DNA from 2 places in the Paenibacillus sp. J22R56 genome. Region 1 is predicted to be linked to the other one. Evidence: riboswitches for the same ligand, from Rfam matches in the RefSeq annotation. Region 1 holds a riboswitch; the other holds the start of a gene.
The links. Region 1 has a riboswitch for cyclic di-AMP ahead of AC0YNT_RS29715 (C40 family peptidase). Riboswitches for the same ligand answer to the same signal wherever they lie in the genome.

Region 1 (10,789 bases):
ACTGGTGTTGGTAACGACGCCAATAAAGATAACGATCGCGAACAGCCCTAGGAAAGCGACTAGGAATGTGATGCCACGCTGCATCAGGCCAAGTGACATATGACCAAGTCCCGGAATGAGGGACAGCAGTACTGTACTTGTCTTCTCCCGCTGCTGCTCGAATGCGATATATCCAGGGTCAAACGGGATATCTCCCCGTTCGGTGTACGGTCCAGCGGGAGGCTTAGATGACAGCAGCGTCACGACCATATCAACCATATTAATAAGCCAGCTGAGAGCGGCAGTGAAGAGGAAGAAGATGCCTATGTCCCCCCCATCTCCGGATTGTACAGCTAGGAATAAAAACATTAAGGAACCAAAGAAAGCCCCTCCATATAGCAGGCAGCGGAACGGCCGCCCCAAGTAGGCATGCCCGACGCCTGGAATAACAGACAACAATAAAGCGACAACCGGATTTTTTGACATTTCGTCTTTCCTCTCTTTCATTATATATACCTACTTATTTGAAGCGGTCCTTCTCAAGCTTATCGAACCACGAAGATGTACGATTGACCATCTGGTCTGACCAGGTTGGTCCTTGCGGCTGCTCCTTCTCAATCGTCTGCTCGACAGGAACAGAATGGGAGTCAAGCTCACCAAGCTTCGCAGAAATACCGCTGAACGTCCCTGTACCCAGCAGTAGCAGCGTAATGGCTGCGGCAGCCGTAAAGTGAATCGCCGGACGCTGCAGCAGCGACTGGCGGCGGGCAGGCTCTGCACGCATAATAGGCTTCTTCCTCGCCGCTTCTGCAAACAGAATATCGATGACCCGCTTCCCAAGCTTCTTCATATCGGGGACATCTACTGTTGTTTTCGATGTATCCCCTGCCTCTGCGGCTCCAGACCCTTCGGCTTCTTCCGCCTCTACCGCTGACATTAACAGCATGAGGCATGGCTCACATGCCGCGATGTGCAGCTCGACCCCATCCCGCTCCTGCTCAGTCAGTTCATTGCGGACATAAGCTTCCAGATCCGCTGCCCTAAGATGTAATCCGAACGATTGTTCCATGCTCATTCGAAATCCTCCTTTCGCCAGTGCCGCTTAATCCAGTTACGCGCCCGGTAAAGCCTCGACTCTACGCTTTTTTTCTCCAGGCCGGTCTGTGCAGCAATCTCTTCATACGATTTGTTCTCCATATAATAAGCGGTTACGACTTCACGATAGTTATCAGGCAGCTGCTCCACCTGCTCTCGCACATGGCGCTGCTCTTCACGTTCCATAACAGAAGCTTCAACAGGTAGTCCAAGTTCCGTCATTATGCCCTCTGCTTCCAGCCCAGTTATACTTTCCATTAGCTCTTCAGGCTTTCGCATTCGGCTTCTTTTCCAATCAATCGCCTTATTGACGGCTATCCGGGTAATCCACGTCTTGAGGCCGTCCATTCGGAACTCCGGGAGGGAGCGATAGATTTGCAACAGCGCTTCTTGCGTCACGTCCTCCGCATCATGCGGCGAACGGATGACCGCATACACGGTTCGATACAGATATGGCCCATATTCGTCGACAAATGATTGAAACGCCTCAGGACCGCCGTTCTTGATGGCCGTGATCCATTGTTCGTCTTGAATCTCGCTCTCCTCCCTTCCCGATAGAATAGACGACGGTCTAACCGCCCTCCCCTGCACTTCTGCGAAAATATTATTTTTTCCCATAAAAAAACCGGAGATTCGCTTGGCATCCAGCCTTACGACCCCCGGTTTTATGACGTTCCTTCTAAGCCAGTGCTTCCTTAAGCGATTCCGGCGAGTTGTTCCACCATTCTTCGTTATGCTCGATCAAGAGCTTACGGAAAGCCGCTTTCTCTTCTGCATCAAGCTCCTCAAGCTTGTACTTACGCTTAATTGCCGCATCAAGCTTGTTCACGTGGTCAGCGAGAATTTTCCACCCGCGGCGTGCTTCTGTATCGACCCACATCTCACAAGCTGTTGCCCCTGCATAATAAGTAGCACCTGCTTCATTACGCTCTACAGCTGTCCATACGATCCAGCACTTCCGGCCGTTCGGGCAGTCTTCTTTGTTCGGAGTGAACTTGATACCCCGCTCCACCTTACTCTTCGCATGCATCGCGCCGTCATCGATATAAGCAACGCCTCCATCAATGATGACACAAGATACTGCACTTAAATCTATCGTTCCGGCTCCAAAGCCTTTATGTTGTTTGTTGCTCACTACGTTAAGCGCGAGCGACTTCTTTTCTTTCTTTTCCGGTTGTTCCGGCTGTCCTTGCTGCTCTGTCATAGCTCTTCCACCTTCCCCGTACAATAATTCCATTTTAGCTAATAATCCGCGAAAAGCAAACATATACATGCTGTAGATGCTTGTCAACGGGAGGGAAATGTATCATGTCTCCACGCTACGTCAAACGTTTGCTCTTGTTTACGCTTACCGCCGTCCTGCTCGGCCTCTCTATCCAGCAGGGCTTCGGCCGCGCTTGGCAATCTCAATATACTTATGCATTTGCCCCCGCCGCCAAAGCAGCGACCGATTCTGCACCAAAATCGGCCAAGCCGCCTGCCTCGTCCCAACCTGACCAGGTAGCGCCTAAGCCGCAGGCTCTTAGCAAAAGGGTCACCGAGTACCATATCAACGTTGCGCTTCGCGATGATATTCGGTACTTAGACGGACAGCAGACCGTTACCTGGACCAACCCAGGCAAAAAAACGGTGTCCGAGCTATACTTCCATCTCTATCCGAATGCCTTCATGTCGGACAAAACCACGTTTATGCAGGAGTCTGGCGGCAAGCTGCGCTCGGACAAGGCAACAGAAGCCAGTCAGGGCTATATGAAGCTGCAGACACTGGAAACGACGGAAGGGGAAAGCCTGCTTCCACGGCTGCATTATGTACAACCAGATGACAACAATCCGAACGACTTCACGCTGGCCAAGCTTAAACTTCCCGCACCAGTAGCGCCAGGCAAGTCCGTCACCTTACAGATGAGCTTTGAAGTGAAGCTCCCAGAAGTATTCGCCCGTATGGGCTACTCCGGCAACTATGTGATGGCAGGACAATGGTTCCCTAAGCTGGCCGTTTATGAGACAGCGGGTACAAGAGGCCGGACATCGGAAGGCTGGAACATTCACCAGTATCATGGCAACTCCGAGTTTTACAGCGACTTCGGTATTTACTCCGTTCGTATTCAAGTACCGGATTCCTACATTGTTGCAGCTACAGGCTTCCAGACCAAAGCCGTGGAGAAAAAGGACAGCAAAGCGATCTATCAGTTCTACGCCGATGATGTCCATGACTTTGCCTGGTCTGCTTCTCCGGATTTTATCTACTTTGAAGATACCTTATCTGGGCCGGGTATACCGGGTGTCCGGATCAAGCTGTATCTCGATCCCGCGCATGCAGAGCTGAAGGACCGTTATATGCATGCGGCTAAATCCGCGCTTTCTAAGTATGGACAATGGTATGGCGAGTATCCGTATTCCACCCTATCCATTGTTGTCCCACCTAAAGGGGCGAATGGCTCCGGAGGGATGGAGTATCCAACGCTTGTGACTGCTTTCGCAGCAGAGACGAGTAATCCTGGCTACAGCCTTGAGAGAACGGTCATTCACGAGGTTGGTCATCAATATTGGTACGGTATGGTTGCCTCGAATGAATTCGAAGAAGCATGGCTCGATGAAGGCTTCACTTCTTATGCAGAGGATAAAGTGATGGCTAGCGAATATGGTGTTGAAGCGAATCTGCCTCTGGAAGCCAGCTACATGACCGCTCCCGCTCCTCTGAAGCAGCCTTCCTGGGCTTATCCGAGCAATAACGTCTATGCGGAGAATGTGTATATGCGGGCGAAGCTCGTACTTATCGGCATTGAGAACCAGGTTGGCGAAAAAATGATGCAGAAGATCATGCGCACTTATTTCCAAAAGTTTAAGTTCAAGCATCCCTCAAGCGCTGACTTCCAGCGGGTTGTCGAAATGGTCACGAAGCAGAAATGGACCAATTACTTCGACCAATATGTCTACAACAATCAGATGGCAGACATTTCAGTAGAATCTATTAATGTACGACCCGTTGAACAGGATGGAGCGCCCATGTACGAATCAGTGGTGCTTATCCAGCGTAATGGCGGCTACAACGGGCCGATTCCGGTAGTTCTGAAGTTCAAGGACGGCACAACCATTCCGAAGACTTGGGATCCGGAAGACTCTCAAATCCAATACAAAGTGGTCCATAGCTCCCCGCTTGAATGGGTGGCGATTGATCCACAGCATACAAACGTGCTCGACAACAAACATATTAACGATTATTTGAAGGCGGACTTATCGGAAGTTACACGTACGCGCTGGAGTCTTGGCGCCTCTAACGTTATCCAGGGACTGCTCGGATTACTGGGCTGGTAGGCATGCTTTCGAAGTAGAATTGCTTCACAATTCTTTTAAGGAGGTTTGCAATGAAAAATCATATGATGCAAGGCTGGCGGCTCGCGATCAAGCACTTCTATATTGTCATACTGCTGTTCCTATACCAGCTGCTGTGGGGGTTCTTCCTGTACCGGTTTATCGATTCGGTTGTCTCGCCGCTGCTGCAGCGATTCCCGGATCACTCCCCTGCGAATTCAGCGATTCAGCTATTTATGAGTGAAGCTCAATTCCAGATCATGAAGACGGATTTGCTTACCCCATACTTATGGCTGCTTGGCGGCTTATTCGCAGCAAGGATGCTCCTCTCCCCTTTGTTTAACGCAGGACTGTTATACTCTCTGCAGCATGCCTCAGAATCCGGAGGTACACAGTTCCTTCAGGGCATTCGAAAAGCATGGAAGCCTGTAACGCTGCTTTACTGGATCGAGACGTTACTCGCCCTTGCTCCTGCATGGTGGCTGGCACCTAGGGGACTGGATGCATTACTTCACAGTCGTTCAATCGGAGATCTCCTGCAGCAGCTGCTTCCCGCTGCGGGAGGCTGGTTGATTTGGGGTATCCTGCTCCATCTCCTCTTCCTCGCCATGCAATTTGGCGCTACAAGTGAGAAAGGCGGCGGCATTTTCCAATCGCTTGGTGTTGCGATCAAGCATCTGCTGCCTTTCGCCGGCTTATCACTCTTAATGTGGGCTATTGGTTCGGGAATTGGATTGTTTGTCACAAGCTTTTCTCTTGTATGGGCCGGATTCATTGCCCTGATTGTCCATCAGGGTTACCATCTTGTCCGTACCTTGATGAAAGTATGGACTCTAGCCTCCCAATACGACATTTTGAGATCAAAAGAAGTTTAAAATTTTCTCATAATTATAGAGGCAGCCCGCCCTGCGACCTAGTCGTAGCGCGGGTTTTTCGCGTTTTTTCGGGAAGGCTTGTCTTTCATTCTCCAAATAAATCAACATATTTGCTAGAAAAAACACATAGTAAAGAGTTAGTAAATCGGAATAGTGCTAATCTGCTAGTCTGTGCGTCCTATAAAGATGCGGCCAACCGCAAGATCCCCATTTTTCCGCTTAGATTAGCCAAAAGGTTCCATGAGAATTATTAGAATTTGCCAGATTGGGGAGGAGATAAGCGAAAATTACCGAATAGTTACCAAGTACATAATTTACACTGCCAAATTCCTTGTACTGGAAACGGGGGAACCACCTCTGGGTGAATTGACTTCGACGTCCGATTATGAAGATCGGCGCCTGAGAAGTCATAGGGATCCTTCAACCGAACCCCACAGCTAACCTCGTCGGCATTGGAAGGAGTTTCACCGTTTTGAAAAAGGTTACTGCACTTATTCTTGGGCTTGCGCTAATGCTGGCTTTCCAAGCTGGAAGCGTTTTCGCAGACTCCAAAATGGACGGCATTGTCAGTGATTTAATTGGCACGCCGTACGTTGCAGGCGGAACATCATCGAAAGGATTCGACTGCTCTGGTTTTTCTTCGTTTGTATTCGAGAAAATGGGCGTTGATCTTCCTCGTACATCCGCTTCGCAAGCACAAACAGGTAAGAAGATCGCCAAGAGTGATCTGATCGCCGGAGATCTCGTGTTCTTCAACACGAACGGTCGTGGTGTATCTCATGTCGGCATTTATGTAGGAGATGGCCAGTTTGCTCACGCTTCGTCCAGCAAGGGCGTTACGATCAGCAATCTCAGCGACTCCTATTATGTAAATCGGTATGTGACTGCTCGACGTGTCATGGACCCTACTACTTTCACCAAATATGCCGACGAACAATAGAATTGAGCGGGCCCGCTTCAATTGAAGCGGCAGGCAAAATTCCTACAATAAAGCCGCATGCTGCTTGTCCAACTGGACAAACCGCTTGCGGCTTTATTGTTTGTTTGTTGCTATTCGGATTAGGTTGTTAGGACACTGCCGTCGCCTGCCGCCTGCCTAACGCCAGCATCGCAAGCAAGACGACAAACATCGCTATAATAAACGCTCCGAGAATCCAGACCGTACGGTCTGCACCATAGCTGTCCATCATCCATCCCGTCAATTTCGGGAAGATCGCACCGCCTATCCCGCCGCAAGCAACAAGCAGGCTGGTCGTCCGCTCTGTCATGCCTGGAATAAGTCCATTCGCAAATACAAGTGCAATGCCGAATACACCGGAGAAGAACAATCCACTTAATCCGACAAGGACCAGCATGCCGCTTAACTGGCCGACCGCTCCCATCGCAAGAATGATAATACAGGCTCCTGCAATGGCGACAAACAGGTATCGGAAGTAGCCGACACGATCTGCCAGACGTCCAGCGAATAGTCGGCCAAGAATCATCGTGCCCCAGAATAGGCTTAACGTGGAAGGCGCGCTCGCCTCTGTCATGCCGGACCGCTCAATCATAATAGACGGCAGATAGTTGGAAAAGCTCATCTCCACCCCAACATAGATGACGAAGAACAACGCAGAAAGCAGCAAGAACGGAAGGGCTGCTCTCTTATAACCAAACCATCCTTTTGTTCGCGGTGCACTGGTTTCCCGCTCTACATGTTCCTTGTTGGCTCTGCCATGATAACCAATCTTGTCATCTATCGATCCAAATGATAGCGTCATCCATAAGATAAAGGTTATGCCGGCAAGAGCAGATAGAATTGGGAAGGATACCTGCCAAATATCATATTTGATCAATATACTTGCCATGGTCGGCATTAAGAAGGCTCCGATACCAAAGAACGTTTCCAGCTGGGTCATCGCATTAGCTTTCCCGTTCTCCTCTGCCAATTCAATGACCATTGCTCCGATAACGGATTCCGTCATCCCAAATCCAAAGCCTGCGAACAAGGCGATAAACAGCATCAGCCCCCACGAATCGGGAGTCAGACTGTAGGCTGCTTCACCAAGGGTCAGAAGCCCTAATGAGAGGAGTACTCCCCCTCTTTTGCCAACCTTTGACGTAATAAATGGAGAGAGCAAGACACCCACCAAAAAACCAAGAAACTGATTCATCATCCATTGCCCGCCGTCATCATAAGACAAGTCGTACTTATCGAGCATCTGCTCCATGACCGAGCCGCCCACGACATGAGCTAATCCAATGACGAGATAAGACAAACAGCCAAGTGCTATTAATTTGCGCATCGTAAAAGTTCTCCTTAGATATCCTTCAGCCAAATCCGAATGAAGTCGATAAGTGAATGTTATAATGGAAAAAAACTTATTGATTCATGTTGAGGGTATACAAATGACTAATTTTTCCGATGAGCTTTATTATAAACGATCCTTGGTGGACATGACTATCCAGCCAATGGAAATGGAGCATGCCAAACAAATCTGTGAATGGCAATACGAATCGCCGTATGACCTATACCACTGGCCTTCCTGGGACATCATGCAGCAGGACGAAATCGAATTCGGCGATCCAGTCCTGCGGCGCATGCAATATGCTGCCGTCTTGAATCGCAGACAGGAGCTCATTGGTTTTGCACAATTTTTCCCCATTGTTGGTGTAACACGCCTCGGGCTTGGATTGCACCCTGCCCTATGTGGCAGAGGTATAGGAACGGACTTCACCCGATTGATTACCACTGAAGCCATTCATAGAGCTCCCAAGAACAGTATTGATCTTGAGGTGCTAACCTGGAATGTTCGAGCGATTAGAACCTATGAACGAGCAGGTTTCATTGTTGACGATACTTATGTAAGACAGACGCCGGAAGGACCAGCAGAGTTCCATTGTATGGTGTACCAGTCCTCCCCTTAATATCCCTATAAGCGATAATAGTCAGGCTCAGGATCTTTCATATCCACAAATAAAATAATGCCGGGTTTAGCCAATACCGATACGGTTCTGATCCATGCTCTCGAATCGAGGTCGGTATAGGCTCGTGATACCATAGAACGACGTTTCTCGCTAAGCTGTACCACATTGGGAACAAAATACGGGCGCCAGCTCCAGTTCGCTCCGCAATATTCATCCTCCCGCCGCCAGCTTCCATCAACTGGCCTTCTGGAATAGTTGGACGAAATTTGAATGCCGTCATCTCGGCACAGGTAGACACGGATACAGTTACTGTCCAGCTCCTGCAGTAGTCTGACGATCCATTCGTTATCTTCTTCTTCCAGCTCCTCCAGATGACCAATCCGGTCAACCCTGCCTGCCAGCCTGTCCGACAAATACCGCCAATAATTCTCCGAATAGAGCTGCAGCTGCCGATGTGCCTCCAGCTCTTCTTCTAATAAAGAAGCAAACCGAAACGGCTGCTCGAAATCCGGCTCTGCCTTTGCAAACAAAAAGCCCTGAACATACCGGACACCTGCCTGCATCGCTCTCGCCAGATCCTGCCTAGTCTCGACACCTTCCGCAAGCAGCGATGCGCCAAGCTGATCAGCGAGCGCCGAGAAGGAGCGCAATGTACCAAGATAACCGTCGTGGTTCGCACTTCGTTTCAGCATATGCATGTCGATTTTCAGGATATTCGGTTGAATGAGCGCAATCCGATCTATGCCGCTAAAGCCGCTGCCTACATCATCAATTGCGATAAGACAGCCCTTAGCACGGTACATATCAATAACCTCGCGCAGCTCCTCCATCTCGCCATTAAAGCTTTCTTCGGTAATCTCAATGACAACTCTGCTCGGGTCGATCTGGTATTTGTCGAGCAGAGAGAGGGTATAGAGCTCCCCGGATTGCATACCGTGATGCATCCAGTTTGGCTTTAAATTAATAAACAGCATTGGAGGCTGGTCCGTTGCCGCGATTTTCTGGAAAGCCTGCTCGCGTAAAATGCGGTCCACTGCAATATGATCCTCTAACGGAATCGTTGGATCACAAAAAAACGGACCCAAGCTGCGGACAGCATCATCCTTGCAGGCTCTTCCAAGCACCTCATAGCCAACTACTTTTCTCGTATCAAGCGCGATGATCGGCTGATAGAAGGCAGACAGCTGCTCGCCCTCGAGCTCTAATGTCTGCGGTATCGTCGTATTTGATAAGCAGTCGTTCGTCACGCTCACGCTCTCCCTTTACTACCTTTATGTCAAACGAATCATGCGCGTCACGTTATCTCCTTGGGACACTTCAATGACATGATGCTTCGGATGGTACGTAATTGATCCTTTGCCAACCTCGATCATCGGCTGTTCTCCAAGACCGAAGAACACATCGTCCGCAAGCGCCTCCATTACTTCATGACGGTCATCATCACCAAGTGCGGCCCACTCTTCTTCTTCCATCTCGAAAAAGGTATAGCTGCCTTCCACTTCGCCGACGGCTTCCGTCAGCTCTTTCAATATATCTGCATATTCCCTTGCGTGCCTAACGCCCATTGCTGTTAACCACCTTTACCAAATTTATCTGCTATACATTCATTTTACCGCATTTTAACGAAAATTAACGCCTTCTCTCTTAAATCATTTCTGAAAGTCTAATTTCCATACGATAACTTGTCGATATAAGAACTAGAGATTTGTCGAAAACGTACTGGACGGGGTGCATGATGAAGAATTCTACAATTATCGGTATAGTATTAGGACTTGTTGCGGTACTGGTCGGCATGACGCTGAAGGGTGCCGCTCTAAGCAATCTGTTAAATCCCGCCGCTTATATGATTATCGTCCTCGGGACCATTGCCGCTATTATGATTGCCTTCCCGATGTCGGAGCTGTCCAAGGTTGGAAAACTATTCAAAATTGTTATTAAAGAGCAGCAGCTAATGCCGCGCGAGCAGCTCATCGAGAACTTTATGGAATGGGCATCCATCACACGCCGTGAAGGTCTTCTTGCTTTGGAAGCAAGGGTCGACGATATTGAGGATACTTTCCTCCGTAACGGCATGCGTATGATTATTGACGGCAACGATCAGGACTTTGTCCGCGATGTTCTGCTTGAAGATATCTCCGCAACGGAAGACCGTCACAAAGCTGGCGCGTTGATCTTCACGCAAGCTGGTACGTACGCTCCTACACTTGGTGTACTAGGTGCCGTAGTTGGTCTGATTGGTGCACTTGGACATATGGATGACATGGAGACTCTCGCTCATTCCATTGCAGGTGCCTTTATCGCAACTCTGCTTGGTATCTTCACCGGTTATGTGCTCTGGCATCCAATCGCGAACAAATTGAAACGTCTATCCAAGAAAGAAGTTCAGCTTCGCTTGATGATGGTTGAAGGTCTGCTGTCCATCCAATCCGGCGTATCAACAATTGCGATTAATCAGAAGCTGTCTGTATTCCTCACCCCAACGGAACGGGCGGCAATGAGGGAGAAGGAGGCTGGCGCTGGTGAAAAAGCGTAAGCACGACGACCATGAAGAACATATCGACGAGTCATGGCTTATCCCATATGCCGATTTACTAACACTACTCCTTGCGCTATTTATCGTA
Region 2 (10,789 bases), on a different contig from region 1:
GCTGGAGGGGGATGCGTTGTTCCGTCAGGAGCCTATGTTGTCGCGCGAAGTAAAAGCAGCCCTATATACACCAGAGGAAAGCCATGTGTATGCGCCGGATTATGTTCTGGCACTTGAGCATGCATGCCGATTAATCGGTGTTCAGATCTTTGAGCAGCTAGGTAAGGTGACTGTTGCCGAATGGCGTAACGATATCGTTGTTGTCTCGCAGGATGGACAAAGCTTCACTGGCGATCGGCTCGTTGTATGCAACGGCGCGTGGGCGCAGGAACTGGAAGAGGCATTTGATATACGCATTCCGGTATACCCGATCCGTGGACAGATCTGTGCGTATGAGGCGGAAGTGAAGCCGGTGCAGCATATGGTGTTCTGCAATCAGGGATACCTCGTTGCCAAGGAGAACGGTACACTTGTCTGCGGTGCATCCGAGGATGTAGCGGGGTTTGATACAAGTGTAACGGAGCGTGGAATCGAGCGGCTGCGCAAATGGAATAAGCAGGCGTTCCCGTTCCTGGCGGAGCAGGAGCCATTCCATCGCTGGGCAGGCCTTCGGCCTTCCACGCAAGATGGTTTTCCGCTGCTCGGCCCTTTACAGCAATCTGCCGGCCGTGTCGTTATGGCGGCTGGCCATTATCGCAATGGTATTTTGCTTAGCCCGGTAACGGCACAGGTCGTTGCCGATTATATCGATGGCGGTAGTCCGTTATCGGCGTTTGCGCCTGAACGGTTCACTCATTAAATACAATAGAAAGGAGGTTAGAATTAAGATGTCGGAGTACATAAACGGGAAAGTGGCAAGAGCTTTGACGATTGCTGGTTCAGACAGCGGCGGCGGAGCCGGTATTCAGGCAGATTTGAAAACGTTCCAGGAGCTAGGCGTGTACGGCATGTCTGCCCTGACTGCAGTAACTGCGCAAAATACACTTGGTGTTCAAGGCGTATTCCCGCTTACAAAGGAAGCAGTAACGGCACAAATTCATTCCGTAGGCAGCGATATTGGTGTTGATGCGATGAAGACAGGAATGTTATTCAGCGCGGAGATCATCGAGGCGGTCGCAGAGGCGATTGTTTTCTTCGGTTGGACGAAGGTAGTGATTGATCCTGTGATGATTGCCAAAGGAGGAGCTTCACTGCTTCAAGCGGATGCGATCCGGGCGCTCACCCGCAAGCTGCTCCCGCTTACAATGATTATTACGCCTAACATTCCAGAAGCCGAGTATCTAACTGGGATGGGAATCCGCAATAAAGCAGATAAGGTAGAAGCAGCGAAGAAGCTTGTTGATTTTGGCGCCAAATATGTCCTTATCAAAGGCGGGCATGAAGCAGGAGCAGAAGCGGTTGATTTGTTGTTCGACGGCAGCAGCTTTAGCGAGTTGTCGGGCAAGCGAATCGAAACTGCGCGTACACATGGCACCGGCTGTACGTATTCGGCAGCTCTGACAGCAGGCCTCGCAGAGGGACTTGGAATAGAGGAAGCAGTACGTCAAGCAAAAGCGTACATTCAAGCAGCTATTGAGGATAGCATTGCTATCGGCAGTGGACATGGCCCGACCAACCACTGGGCTTACCGACGCAGAGGACTTGTCCCTCAATAGCATGTCTTGTCCTAATTCCGCTCTTTTGATCATAGATATGAGAAAGAGGAGCGTGAATAATGTGGAAGACAAGACGGTTAAGCGATATTACCGATTAAAGCAGAAGCAGAAAGAGATTGAGCAGGAATTATCTGAGCTGCGCGGTGAAATTGTGAAGCATTGTACCGAGCAGGAGCTCTCGGAACTTGAGATTGGAAGCTATAAAGTAAAGATTGTCTCACAGGAGCGCAAGGAATTCGACGAGACAAAGCTGTTCGCAGCTCTTCCGGATCCGGAAGTATGGCGGCTGCTCTCAAAGCCTGACTCCTCCAAAATCGCCGGTCTGATTAAGTTGAATGTTATTTCAGAAGATACAATCAAAGATACGTATTCCGTAAAGCACTTATCTCTTCTTCAGGTGGATAAAAAGTGAGTGAGCATAGCAGGGATCCCGTCCGCGAAATTTGGGCGGGATTTTTATTTACTTAATTATTGACAATATTAAGAATTGTGAGATAATTACAATAAGCTTAGTTCTCGGTACGCCGAGAAGCGGGGAAACCAATCTTTTGGGGCGAATCAGCCAGTCTTTGGCTGTAGGGAACCATCTATCCCGAGTCCGTCAGCTAACCTCGTCAGCTTGAGATGGGTCTTTTGCGAATAACATTGCGAATTATTAGACCCTTTAACAGGGTCTTTTTCTGTTTAAAGGCCCACATGCACACAGAGCATGCCTATGCTCTGTGCTGCTGGGGTCTTTTTTTATTTTTCATGGGGGTGGGATGGACTTCCCGGCAAGTAGGTGAGAAAGTCAACAAACCTTTTGGAGGGATGACGAATGGTACAACCAATGGCTGATAAAGGAAGATCGGCAGGGCTGTCAGAGGCGGAGAGAGAGCGGCTTAAGAAGCATTTTCGCGTCAATGATTACTACTTAAACTTGATTGACTGGGATGATCCGAAGGATCCGATCCGTAAGCACCTGATTGCAACAGCCGGGGAAGCTCACGGAGAGACCTTGGAGGACACTAGTGGCTGTAAGCATGTCTACCATTCGATGGCGTTGCTTTCCGTCTCCCATGCTGCAGAAGGACTTGCCTATATTGCAGAACATACCGAAATCCATAAAGTTGTACTGACTGGTGGAGACAGCCTCTTATTAGCTACATCTAAGCTGCGCCGAATTATTGAACAGCTGCGGGAAATGGATCATGTAGGTACGATCCGACTGGACTCTAGAATCCCGATCTTTAACCCGATGCGGATCTATGAGGATTCCGAGCTGTTAGATATGCTTCATAAGTTCTCAAGTCCAGAGAAACGGATTTATATCATGACTTCCATTAATCATCCGCGCGAAATAACGTTAGAAGCGAAGAAAGCCTTTAATGCGCTGCATCAGGCAGGAGCTATAGTCGTCAATCAAACCCCTATTGTTAAAGGCGTCAATAATGACCCGCTTGTACTAGGCAAGCTGATCGATCAATTGTCCAGAGCCGGGATTACGCCTTATTCCTTTATCGTTAACCGTCCTCATACCGCATACGCTGATTCCGTTTTGTCTCTGAAGAGCATTTTTTCTATTGTAGAGCAAGCAAAAGTACTGACCGCAGAGCTTGGCCAGCGCATCAGATTGTTAATGGCGCATACCTTTGGCAAGATTGAGCTTCTAGATATTGAAAGCGGCAAAGCCTATGTAAAATATCATCATTATAAAGAAGATGGCAATGGACGTTTCATGATGCTCGACTGTCCCCCAGAGGCTGCTTGGATTGATGATTTGACCGATCATGATGACCATACGGTATATATATCGCAGGAACAACTTCCTAAAGTGAATAAAGGATGTTCTTGAATTGAAGTAGAAGTAGTTAGGGATAGTAACTCACATCCCGGGAGGCTTCTATTTAATGAGAGAGTACAGTCAAGAACTAGTCAGTGCTTTACAGGCTCAGCAGGAAGAAGTAAGTTTGAACGGAACATCGGTTATTGTAAAAGGTAATCCGGAAGAGACAAGAGCAGGTTACTTGGATCCGTATGAGCTTAAACTGATCAGGCAGTGGATGGATGTCAGCCAGCAACAGGACCCACCTGCCGCGCCGCCTACACCGGAACAGCAGCTTCAGCTCATTCGAGATTCAATGGGTTTTCCGAATCGGAACTTGAATACGGTCGAGATATACACGGGTTATGAACGGATACAGCTTGGCGATAATGAGGTTGGCCTTTGGCGGTATTATCCGCGTAAATCGATGCGCAAGCCGAACAAACCCTGTCTCATTTATATTCACGGCGGCGGATGGATCGGCGGAACGGTATTTGCGGTTGAGAATCCATGCCGGCTGATTGCAGAACTGGCGGATGCTGTCGTCTTTAATATTGATTATTCGCTGGCACCGGAGCATAAATTCCCGAACGGTTTTAATGATTGCTTTAACGCCGTTCAATATATTTACGAGCATGCGGAAGAGTATGGCATAGACCGGAACCGGATCGCGGTTGGCGGCGATAGTGCTGGTGGCAACTTAACTGCAGCAGCAGCGCTCAAAGACCGGGATCTAGGCACTCGTATGATTGCCCAGCAAGTGTTGATCTATCCATGTGTCACCTTCCTTAATGATGTGAAAGGTTATCGCTGGGAGCTGTCGCAATTCGAGATGTCGGAAGAGCAAAGGGCGATGATTGATCCGATGCTTGGCATCGGACGACCTACGAAGGCTGATCCTGAAGGGAAAAAAGCATGGGAGCTTTATCTGCCAACCGAGGAGGACGTCCATAATCCCTATGTCAGTCCGCTTCTAGGGGACAGCAAGGGATTGCCGCGTACGCTTTGCATAGGAGCAGAATTTGATGGTTTGCGAATTCAGTCGGAAGTTTACAGCAAGCAGCTTGCTGAAGCGGGTGTTCCGGTTAAGACGATTCGTTACAAAGGCTGCACCCATGCGTTCATCGATCGCTTAGGCTTTGTACCGCAAGCCGAAGATCTGTGTATCGAGATTGCCGAAGCTTTAAAAGCATTATAATAGAAGAGGCACGGCTTTAAGCCGTAAGTGAGCCCGCTCTCTAATTATGGAGAGTGGGCTTAATTGTGAGAAAATATGAAAATTACGGATTATAGCATACGAACCACGAAGCAACAAGTAAGAAAATACTCATCAAAGCTCATATGATTCTCAGAAAGTGGGTGAACCTCATGAAACACCTAGTTTTCAGCATTCTTAACGCTTTCATTTACCGCTCGTTTCCAATTTTTGCGGGTACTATCCAGCTCTGAGCCTCTTTATAATTAGCCCTATCAACGAAGATAGGGAGTGAACAACAAATGAAATTTATGACAAAAATCGCGATGCTCTTGGTGGCTATCGCATTACCGGTAACAGCGCTGCTACATACGACGGCGGATGCCGCTTCGATGTCTGCAGATGCGAAGAGAGCAAAGGTTGTCCAAACCGCAATGAACTTGAAAGGTCATGTCAATTATGTAAGCTGGCAGAACCGTCAAGAGAAGAAAGCACCTTACGCAACAGATTGCTCCGGCTTTACTGCACTTGTATATAAACTTGCTAACGTTGGCGTTACTCTTGTAAACCGTGATGATGATGATCAAGCTAAAGTAGGTACAAAAGTAGGCTACGGCAACTTCAAAAAAGGCGACCTGTTGTTCTTCTGGAACAGCGGTTCGAAAAACCATAAAGACGTAGGTCATGTCGGTATCTACATCGGCAATGGAAAAATGATTCACAACGCAAGCCCTTCGGCTGACGTTATTGTTTCGGATGTTAACTCCAGCTATTATAAAACTCGCTTCATCGTGGGAAGACGCGTAATTAAATAAGGATAGCTTATTGATCGAGTTAACTAGCAAACTGCGTATTCGTATGTTCTTTCGACCGCTGTTGTTCGAGGGATTCCTTGAACGAGTTGGTTATGGTGGAATCCCCCGAACAAAGGCGGACGTTTCACTTCTCAAGAATCATACGAACTACTCCGTTTGGGTTTTAACTAAATCAAAAAAGCTAAACCTTATTATTACCTTTAGAGAAAACCGAAACAAAAATGGCCGTACGGGATATCCGTACGGCCATTTTTTATATGATTTCCGCGCTGAAGGAGGAGGGATCGCTAACGATATGATGCTTAACATGCTGGAGCATACGCTTCATACGGATGGCTTCTGGGTTGGTGGAATCCAGCTTTTTGAGATGTTGGGATAACGGGACGACCTTGAATTCACTTCGGCCGCCTGATTTTAATATTCGTGTCCACGTTGGAATGAAGTCGATCTTTTTAATACGGATCGAGCCGTCGTCCAATTTGCGAACTTGGAGCTGTGTAATGAGTCCTGTTAGGGTGTGGTCATTGTAGTAGAGGCGTGTTGAGATAATATTGCCGAGGGAATAGATAGCGAATTTTTGGATACCTGAGCCACTTTTATAGAAAACAGCCGGCTGGATCGTATGCGAATGAGCTCCCAGAATAATGTCTGCGCCATGTTTGAATAATAATTGCACCATGTCCTTTTGCTTTTGAACCGGATAATTGGCATATTCTCTTCCCATATGGAGAGAAACGATGATCAGATCGACTTTTTTAGCTTTCAACCGTTTCAGGTCGGAGACCATTTTGGTCGGGTTAATCAGATCGACTGCCCATTTATGGTCAGAAGGAACAGGGATTTTATTTGTTGTTTTCGTATAAGCGAGGAAACCGATCTTGATTCCCTTCACTTCTTTGATAACAGCTTGCTGCGCTTCACTAGGTGTACGGTACGTCCCGGTATGGGCAATACCTTTGTTATCTAGTATTCGGAGTGTCCGTTTCAGACCATTAATACCGTTATCCATACAATGGTTGTTGGCCGTTGAGACGAAGTCGAAGCCAAGATTTTTGAGTGTATCGGCAAAAGCGTCCGGACAGTTGAACATCGGCCAGTTCGTCCGCGGATGCCGCTTCACTACGCTGTAAGCGTCATCGGATGTTTTGCCCGCGAATACGGTTTCCAGGTTACCGATGGTCAGATCGGCGTTACGCAGGTAAGGGGCGATTGGCTCAAACAAATGGTCGAAGGAATAACCCTTCTCGCCTTTGCAAGAGTTGATGATTCGCGTCTTCATCAGGAAATCCCCGACCGCGGTTATCGTTATTTCCGTGCTCATGATTCATCTCCGTTTACTTGATGGTTTTCGGCAGCAGGCTGCGGGCATATTGAAAATGTGTATGCAGGGTTTGCTCCCACACCTTTTGGCCGTATAACTGCCTCATTATCATTTTCCCTGGTTTGATGTTAACCTCGAGCAGCCATAGTTTGCCGTGTGTATCAACTGCGAGGTCGATCCCAAGCTCGCAGAGCCGGGAACGATATGATCTCTCCATAAAGGAAGGAATGTATTCTGAAACCTCTCGAATCGAATTGGCGAGAGCGTCTCCTTTTTCGTCACCAAATTCTTTTTTTAGATAGGATCTCGCTTCAAAAGCATGACCGCCGCTCTTCAGGTTGGAGGTAATTCGTCCACGCCTTGCTTCACGCACGGCGATCCCCGTCGTTTGCCAGTCCCCTTCGTTTCTCTTTAGCATAAGTGACCGAATATCGAAGACAATACCCTGCTTGTTGCGGATATCGATCCACTGCTGCATGATATGCCGTTCTTTGCTTATGACCCTTTGGACATAAGAACGGAGACCCGCGGCATGCATCGTTTGTGTCATCTCTCCGTTGGTCTGAACTTTGAAATGATCCTTCTCCACGGTTACGCGAACGATACCTCTTCCGCCCCAGCCACTAATAGGTTTGAGCATGACGCTTCTATATTTTTTAAGAAAGAGGATAAAACTGCCCGCATTTTTCACCGGTTCTGTGGGTAGCAGATAAGGCTTTAGTACAGAAGACGAGACCAGATGCTTCTGAATCCGGATCTTATTGCCGATGCCGTAGCCGGTAAAAGGGAAAGAAGGTGCTTTTTTGACCAGAGTAGCTCTAGCGACATCGGAACCTTTATAAAACCCGATATCCATATTGATTTTTGGAAATGGCATGGTCTGCTTGCTCCAGGTTCCTCCGCGATAAATGTTGCCGGTAATTTTTCTGGTCGTTAAATTAACATCCCTAGGGGTGTATACAAGAATGCCGCTGAATTTCTCGGTGAGAGCCGATTTGGCATGTCTGGCAAAGCTGCCCGGATGGCCAATCCGATGAGTCATGATTCCTAAGATGTCGCTCATCTGTCGTTCTCCTGTCCTGTGGCTTGGGCTGATATCGGAACTGTATATTATCATATGAAGCATGACATTTGTCCGGCATGGGATAAATGCCTATTCCTAAACGGGCAGGAGGCTAATGAAGGTACTTTTTACTCGTTCAAGGAATAGTATGGAGCAAGCGATTAGCCTAATGTATAAGGACATGTAACCGCTGTTGCCAACGGAGGAGATTCCAACATGAAAGGCTATATGATTAAATATCCGGGGAGAAAATGGTTAAAGCATGTGGCACTGTCGGGTGAAGAGGAAATTCGGGATTTACTGCCGGATACCGAGCAATTCACGCCAAAAGGCTTCATTAACATGATTGAACTTTATCCCGTTCTGTTCGTGAAGCCGGATCTCGGTATGAAGGGTCAGGGCGTTATGAAAGTCACCTATAAAGACGGAACAGTTGTCATTCGTACCGAAGGGAATCGTTATTCCTACCAGAGTACGAAGGTGGCCGCCTTTAAGCTGAAGCAATTGATCGGATCGAAAAAATATATTATGCAGCAAGGCATTGATCTGATTCAGATCGACGGGAACCCGATTGATTTTCGCATCCTTATGCATCTGCGGAGGGATGGGACGTGGAAGTTTTTTGGCGTTATGGGCAAGGTGGCTGCACCTAACCGGTTTGTGACCAATCACAGCAGCGGAGGAAAAGCGATTCGGCTGCATCATGCGCTGGGCATCACGAAGCAGGAGTGCGGATCATGGGAGAAACAGCTGCGTGATTATGCTTACAAGATCGCGCTGGGGATGAAAAAGCATTTTCCACTTATTAGCGAGCTTGGCCTTGATATCGCTATCGATAAGAGCAATAACATTTGGCTGCTGGAAGCTAACACCAGGCCGCAGTTCCAGCTGTTCCGCCACCACTCCAATCCAAAGCTATACGCGCAAATTGCCTCTTCAGTGAAGCATATCCGGGCGGACGAGTGAGCTGGGACGTAGTTATAAAAATATCGGATGGTGTATAATGGAAGTGATCAGCATGTGAAGCACTCCGCTCTTTTCCGTCACTGATGGAGAGGGGCGGTTATTTTTATTTTTAGGGGGATGATTTGCATGAGATCAGCTCCTTTTAGACTATAATTGGGTCGAATTACGTCGAATATTTTACTTTTGGGGAACCGTTAAAGTATGATGGATACATAGAGTTTACGTGAGATTACCGTGGTATGGAGGGAATTCCCATTACGAACATTATGTTGAACGATGCAATGACGATGTTGAAGCTGACAAGCCGGACTTTTTATATTCCAATCAGCAAGCTGATACCTGAATTGAGAGAAGCAGTGTCGTCTGCTTACCTCTGTATGAGAGCGATTGATGAGGTCGAGGATGACGAGAAAATGCCGGCACCCATCAAGAAAGAACTCCTGCTTGGAGCAGCTGAGGCGATGAAATCGCCAAACATGGAGGAAGCGCTTCACCAGTTATGGGAGCCTCACCGCGATGCGCTGCCAGAAGTAACTTTGCGAATGAACGAATGGGCGCAGCTTTGCCCCGCAGGCATCGCGCCGACGGTATTCAACTATATTAGGATGATGGCCGAGCAGATGTCGGAGTGGGTTGGCACGTCGTGGAATATCCATACGGAAGAGGATTTGGACAAATACACATACAGCGTTGCTGGTATGGTTGGCGAGATGTTGTCCGATATTTGGCGCTGGTATGACGGAACCGAGACTGACCGGGACAAAGCGGTAGCATTTGGCCGTGGTCTGCAAGCGGTTAATATTATGCGCAACCGTGCGGAGGATCTGGAGCGTGGTGTTGACTTCTTCCCGGATGGCTGGGATTTGAAGGATATGCTTCGTTACACCCGCCGCAACCTGAAGAAGGCAGATGAATATCTTGCTGATTTGAAAAAAGGTCCTGCGCGAAGCTTCTGCCAAATTCCATTGTCGCTCGCACATGCTACGACTAACCTTATTGCTATCGGCGGCAATAAATTGACTCGGGATGCCGTGCTGAAGATCGTCAGCAAGATCAAGTAACCTTATAAAAAGAAAGTGCCCCACAGCATCGGGCTGTGGGGCTAAGTATTTATATTATTAAAAGGGGGGTTGAGACCTATTATAGGCGATGTTCATTAAAGAAAGATGAACATTAGATTGCGAAAATGTTACAAATATTAACCAAACGATTCCAATCGCCTAAATTAGTCTATGCCCGCCATCCACATGAAGGACGGTTCCTGTAACAAAAGTATTCTGAATTAGAAACAATACGCTTTGAGCGACATCGGATGCAGAGCCAACACGTTTCACCGGAAGCTTATCGGCAATCGTATCGTAAAATTGCTCGCGAGCATCCAGCGACATCTTGCTGCGAGATGGAGTATCGATAATACCAGGCGAAACCACGTTAACGCGAATTGGAGCTAGCTCAAGGGCAAGCGTCTGTCCGAGATTCGAAACGGCGGCATTCACCGCACCAAGCGCCGCGGAACCAACCATCGTTTTATAAGCGACCACTCCAGAAAACAAAGTAATCGATCCGTTTGCGGTCAACTGTGAAGCTCCATATTTGGCCGCATAATATTGCCCCCAGAACTTATTTTCAAACAATTGGCGGGATGCCTCAGAGTCTGTCACCAGAAACTTACCACCCGATGTCTCCGCTGCGCTGATTACCAAATGATTATAGCTTCCGATCTCCTCGAAAAACCCTCTCACTTGTTCTTCATCCGTCGTATTCAGTACATGAATGAAAACAGAACCATTTAACTGTTCTTTAGCTGCCTGCAGCTTTGCCTTTGAGCGACTTGCGATGACCACATCAGCGCCTTGTTCAAGAGCTTGCCGTGCCGTTTCCAGTCCAATTCCCGAGCTCCCTCCAATAATAACAACCTTTTGATTATGCAGCATACCGATTCCTCCCAAGTGGAATGATTTGAAACTATCCTTTTAATGAGCAAAGCATAGCTTTAATAATTCCATTTGGGAAGTAGTGTTATTTTATTC

Region 2: it holds a riboswitch for cyclic di-AMP, as region 1 does, so the genes downstream of both, AC0YNT_RS19980 (KamA family radical SAM protein) here and AC0YNT_RS29715 (C40 family peptidase) in region 1, are expected to answer to the same signal.

What each region holds. Positions count from the first base shown of each region.
Region 1 is NZ_JBWDNV010000017.1:24,063-34,851, reverse strand. It holds gene AC0YNT_RS29745 (hypothetical protein) at 1-465, opposite strand, end outside; gene AC0YNT_RS29740 (zf-HC2 domain-containing protein) at 500-1,054, opposite strand; gene AC0YNT_RS29735 (RNA polymerase sigma factor) at 1,051-1,692, opposite strand; gene AC0YNT_RS29730 (YwhD family protein) at 1,754-2,278, opposite strand; gene AC0YNT_RS29725 (M1 family metallopeptidase) at 2,383-4,389, shown strand; gene AC0YNT_RS29720 (hypothetical protein) at 4,440-5,261, shown strand; cyclic di-AMP (ydaO/yuaA leader) riboswitch at 5,572-5,728, shown strand; gene AC0YNT_RS29715 (C40 family peptidase) at 5,734-6,201, shown strand; gene AC0YNT_RS29710 (MFS transporter) at 6,329-7,546, opposite strand; gene AC0YNT_RS29705 (GNAT family N-acetyltransferase) at 7,650-8,168, shown strand; gene AC0YNT_RS29700 (EAL domain-containing protein) at 8,174-9,415, opposite strand; gene AC0YNT_RS29695 (hypothetical protein) at 9,440-9,733, opposite strand; gene motA (flagellar motor stator protein MotA) at 9,904-10,701, shown strand; gene motB (flagellar motor protein MotB) at 10,685-10,789, shown strand, end outside.
Region 2 is NZ_JBWDNV010000008.1:197,561-208,349, reverse strand. It holds gene thiO (glycine oxidase ThiO) at 1-739, shown strand, start outside; gene thiD (bifunctional hydroxymethylpyrimidine kinase/phosphomethylpyrimidine kinase) at 768-1,595, shown strand; gene AC0YNT_RS19985 (hypothetical protein) at 1,657-2,007, shown strand; cyclic di-AMP (ydaO/yuaA leader) riboswitch at 2,092-2,228, shown strand; gene AC0YNT_RS19980 (KamA family radical SAM protein) at 2,413-3,429, shown strand; gene AC0YNT_RS19975 (alpha/beta hydrolase) at 3,485-4,597, shown strand; gene AC0YNT_RS19970 (C40 family peptidase) at 4,897-5,409, shown strand; gene AC0YNT_RS19965 (CapA family protein) at 5,663-6,730, opposite strand; gene AC0YNT_RS19960 (YheC/YheD family protein) at 6,744-7,793, opposite strand; gene AC0YNT_RS19955 (YheC/YheD family protein) at 8,010-8,759, shown strand; gene AC0YNT_RS19950 (squalene/phytoene synthase family protein) at 8,999-9,820, shown strand; gene AC0YNT_RS19945 (SDR family oxidoreductase) at 9,980-10,693, opposite strand.